2 regions of the Sphingomonas humi genome follow, and region 1 is predicted to be linked to the other one. Evidence: predicted binding sites of a transcription regulator. Region 1 holds the regulator's gene; the other holds the start of a gene.

What was found. The regulator LexA, encoded in region 1, represses DNA repair genes until DNA is damaged. The targets are predictions, from matches to a motif close to GTTCCNCNCTTGTTCT.
Region 2: a site for LexA is predicted at 914-929, ahead of ABD729_RS03620 (ImuA family protein). Genes of this name have one in related genera too.

The regions. Positions count from the first base shown of each region.
Region 1 covers NZ_BAAAZD010000002.1:1,194,987-1,197,440, forward strand. The annotation lists gene ABD729_RS13670 (peptidylprolyl isomerase) at 1-566, shown strand, start outside; gene ABD729_RS13675 (anthranilate synthase component II) at 602-1,243, shown strand; gene lexA (transcriptional repressor LexA) at 1,247-1,909, shown strand; gene ABD729_RS13685 (phytanoyl-CoA dioxygenase family protein) at 1,997-2,454, opposite strand, start outside.
Region 2 covers NZ_BAAAZD010000001.1:734,891-737,344, forward strand. The annotation lists gene fumC (class II fumarate hydratase) at 1-768, shown strand, start outside; gene ABD729_RS03620 (ImuA family protein) at 1,023-1,670, shown strand; gene ABD729_RS03625 (Y-family DNA polymerase) at 1,594-2,454, shown strand, end outside.

The DNA.
Region 1 (2,454 bases):
CGAACGAGGCCGGCTACGTCCTGGTCGACGTGGTTGAAGTGGTCGCCGCGGCCCCCGCGCCGCTCGCGCGGATTGAGGCGCAGGTGCGCACCGACTTCATCGCCCGCCGTGCGCAGGACCAGGCCAATGCCGCCGCCACCCGCGTGCTCGCCGCGATGGATCGCGGGACGCCGATGGCGCAGGCGCTTGGGAGCCTCGGCCAGGCCGGGGTCCGCCCGCCCGAACCGATCGAGATCCGCCGAGGCGCCCTCGCCCAGTTCGCGCAGCAGGGCCAGGAAGTGCCGCCGCCGCTTCGCATCCTGTTCACGCTCGCCCCCGGCAAGGCCCAGCGCGCGGCCGGCCCGTCGGGCATCTACCTCGTCAAGCTCGACAAGGTCGTGCCGGGCAATGCCGCCACCAACCCGCAGCTGGTCGCAAGCGAGGTCACCGGCCTCCAGCGCAGCGCGGGCGAGGAGATCGCGCTGCAGTGGATCGCCGCCGCGCAGAAGGAGCTCGGCGTCACCCGCAACGACGACGCTATCCGCGCCGCCCGCACCCGCATCCTCGGCGGCGCGCCGGTCAACTGATCGCCGCCGGCACGCGCAAGGCAAGTGACGCTGTCGTGGCGATCGACCTCCTCGTCGTCGACAACCACGACAGCTTCACCTTCACCCTGGTCGACTATTGCCGCCAGCTCGGCGCCACGGTCACCGTCGCCCAGTCCGACGCGCTGAGTGTGGACGAGGCCCTCGCCCACCCCGGCCCCCTCCTCCTCGGCCCCGGGCCCGGCCATCCCGCCGACGCCGGCATCTCGGTCGCCCTCGCCGCCGCCTGCATCGCGGCGGGAAAGCACCTCCTCGGGGTCTGCCTCGGCCATCAGGCCATCGCGCTCGCCGCCGGCGCCACCATCGCCCGTGCCGCCCCGATGCATGGCAAGACCGACCCGATTACCCACGACGGCGGCCCACTCTTCGCCGGCCTGCCCTCGCCCGTCATCATGACCCGCTACCACAGCCTGGTCGCGACCGACCTCCCGCCGACCCTCACCGCCACCGCCCACGGCAGCGACGGGACGATCCAGGCGCTCGACCATGCGCACGCGCCCGTCCACGGCATCCAGTTTCACCCCGAGAGCATCGCCAGCACGCACGGCCTCCGGCTGCTCGGCAATTTCCTTGCGCTCGCGGGCGCAACAAAGCTGCTTGACACCCCCGCTTACGTTCCTTACCCGTTCCCCGTCTGTTCACATCCGGGGCCTGCGTGAACCATGCTGACTGTCAAGCAACGCGAACTTCTCACCTACATCGATCAGCGCCTCAAGGCGTCGGGCGTCAGCCCCAGCTTCGATGAGATGCGCGAAGCGCTCGACCTCAAGAGCAAGTCGGGGGTCCACCGCCTGATCTCCGCGCTCGAGGAACGGCAGTTCATCCGCCGCCTCCCCAACCGCGCCCGCGCGCTCGAAGTCGTCCGGCTTCCGGAAACGCAAGGCTCGACCCCGGTCCCCGCCCCCGTCGCGCCGCAGCCCCGGGCGGTGGTGCCTGCCAACGACACCATCGACCTGATGCTCGCCGGGCGGATCGCCGCCGGCACCCCGATCGAGGCGCTGCAGGGGCAGGACAGCTTCCCGGTACCCGCCGCCCTGCTCGGCCCGGGCGAACATTATGCGCTCGAAGTCAGCGGCGATTCGATGGTCGACGAAGGCATCCTCGACGGCGACTATGTCCTCATCCGCAAGGTCGAAACCGCGCGCGAGGGGGAGATCGTGGTCGCCCTGATCGACGATGCCGAAGCGACCCTCAAGACCTTCCGCCGCGAAGGCCAGATGGTCCGCCTCGACCCCGCCAACCGCAGCCACGAACCGCAGCGCTACGACCCCCGCCGGGTCAAGATCCAGGGCAAGCTCGCCGGGCTGATCCGCCGCTACCATTAAGCCGTCGTCCCGGCACAGGCCGGGACTCCGGGCGATTGAAGCGCCAAGCCGGCGGAGGTCCCGGCCTGCGCTGCGGTGACGCCTAGGCTACAGCAGCCCCTCGATCACATGGTTCTGCTCGATCATCTCGAGCGCGTCGACCACCCGGCAGGTCAGGTGATCCCGCACCCGCGCCGGCAGCGCGTCGTGATAGGTGCGCGTCACCTGCAGGTCATGGTGCCCGGCATTGCCGGCATCGGGCGCATCGACCCCTACCACCAGCACCGGCCGCGGCTCGTCTGACCGGTTGGCGGTCCCGCGATGAATGGTCAGCGCGGACCGCGCCGACATGTCGCCGCGCTTCGGCAGCTTCTGCACCGCGCGCTCCTGATAACGCCCCCACAGCGACTGATCGGGAAACATGCCGTCGACCGCCCCTTCGATGGCATCCCACTGCGTTCCCGGCGCGATCTCGAACGGCCCATGCTCGGGCCGCGTGTCGACCGCGGTCAGGTTGAACGCCAGGCTATTGAGGCGCCGCCCCTCCAGCGTTGCCGGCGGGGCCT
Region 2 (2,454 bases), on a different contig from region 1:
GTCAATTGCCGCAAGCGGATCGAAGGTGCGCTCGAAGGCAACCTTCGCAAGCTCGCGATCGGCGGCACCGCGGTCGGCACCGGCCTCAACGCACCGGCCGGCTGGTCCGACGACATGTGCCAGGCGATCAGCGACATTGCCGGCAGCCGGTTCGAGCCCGCGCCCAACAAGTTCGCCGAAATGGCGGCGCGTGATGGCCTCGTCTTCTTCCATGGCGCGCTGGCGACGCTGGCCGTCGCGCTGACCAAGATCGGCAACGACATCCGCTTCCTCGGCTCGGGTCCGCGCTCGGGCCTTGGCGAACTCAGCCTGCCCGAGAACGAGCCGGGCAGCTCGATCATGCCGGGCAAGGTCAACCCGACCCAGGTCGAAAGCCTGACGATGGTCTGCGCGCAGGTGATCGGCAACGGCCAGGCGGTGACCGTCGGCGGCATGCAGGGCCATTTCGAACTCAACGTGTTCATGCCGCTGATCGGGTCGAACGTGCTGCGCTCGGTCGAACTGCTGTCGATCGCGATGGTCAGTTTCGCCGAACGCTGCGTCGAGGGGATGACCGCCAACGAGGATCATATCGCCGAACTGGTCGGGCGCAGCCTGATGCTGGTCACCGCGCTGGCGCCCGAGATCGGCTACGACAATGCCGCGAGCATCGCCAAATACGCCCACAAGAAGCGGCTGACGCTGAAGGAAGCAGGGCTGGAACTCGGCCTGGTCGACGCCGAAACCTTCGACCGCGTCGTCCGCCCGGAAGCGATGATCGGGCGCTAGGCTCGCATTTCGTCATTGCGAGCATGACGAAGCAATCCACGGCCAGCGCCAGTGGATTGCTTCGTCGCGTCCGCTCCTCTCCAGACGACTGACAAACGCCCCCGCGAGTCGCCCGATTGACTCCGTTCGCTGACTCGCGCGAATAAGAACAAAAGCAGAACAAGAGCGTTGCGAGTCGTGTGGAACGAGGTCTTCATCTCGTCGCCGGCGGGGGTCCCCGTGCGGCTGGAGAAAACTGTGCACCGGCAGATGCCGTGGTACGGTTCCCTTCCCGTGCGGCGCACGATGCCGCGCTTTCACCTGCGCAGCCGACCCTCTCCGAACTCTTTCCTTCCTCGCCCCGCGATGCCGGCTGGACCGGCTTCGTGCTCCGTCATCTCGACACGCCCAAGCCCTTGCTGTGGGTGCAGGAACGCATGGCCATCCTCGAAGGCGGGCGGGTCCATGCGGCCGGGCTCGGGCCCGCCGGGCGGCAGCTCATCCATGTCGAGGCGCGTGATTCGAGGGCCGCGCTGTGGGCGATGGAGGAGGGCCTTCGATGCGAGGGCCTAGGCGGCGTGATCGGCGAACTGTGGGGCGATCCGCAGGCGCTCGACTTCACCGCGACGCGGCGGCTGGCGGTCGCGGCGGAGCGGTTCGGGGTCGCCTGCTGGCTGATCCGCCTGGCTGGCGCGGCCAACCTGTCCGGCGCGCGCGAACGCTGGCGGCTGGCAAGCGCGCCGAGCCTGGCCCATCCCTTCGACCCCAAGGCCCCGGGCACCCCGCGCTGGACCGCCGAGCTGTTCCGCTCGCGCTTGCGGCACCCCGGTTCGTGGGTGGTCGGCGATGAGCCGGCGGATCTGCTCCCTGTGGCTCCCCAACCTGGCGATCGAGCGCTGGGCCAATGGGAGCGCCGCGCCTGAGGCCTGTCCTGAGCAGCGTCGAAGGGAAGCGCTCGCCCGGCCGCTGGTCCTCACCGTCGAGGGCCGCCACGGCCAGCTGATCCACGCCGTCACTCCCGCCGCAGCCGGGCGCGGGGCAGCGCCCGGTGCCCGGCTGGCCGACGCCCGCGCGCTCGATCCCGCGCTGGAGGCCGAGGCGGCGGACGTCGCCGGCGAAGCGGCCTGGCTCCGCGCGGCCGCGCGCTGGGCCAGCCGCTGGTCGCCGCTGGTCGAGGTCGACGGCGCCGACGCGCTGTGGCTCGACGTGACCGGCGTCGCGCACCTGTTCGGGGGCGAGGCCGCGCTTCTTGCCGACATCGAGGCGCGCTTTGCCGCGATGGCGGTCAGCACCCGCGCGGCGATTGCGCCCACCGCCGGGGCCGCCTGGGCACTGGCGCGCTATGGCCGCGGCGCGCGTCTCGCCAGCCCGGACGAGCTTGCCCGGATACTTGCGCCGCTCCCGGTCGCCGCGCTGCGCCTGTCGCCGCAAGCCACCCACATGCTGGTTCGCCTCGGCCTGAAGCAGGTCGGCGACCTTGCCGGCGTGCCCCGCAAGTCGCTCGCCCGGCGCTTTCCCAAGGACGAGCATCCCCTCGACGCGCTCGATCGCGCATTGGGCCGCAAGCCCGAGCCGCTGACCCCGCTCCCCGACGATCCCCCGCCCCGCGCGCTGCTCCCGATCAAGGAGCCGGTGGTGCATCCCGAAGCCCCGGCCGAGGCGCTTCGACAGCTCGTCCCCCGCCTCGCCGACGAACTGGAACGGCGC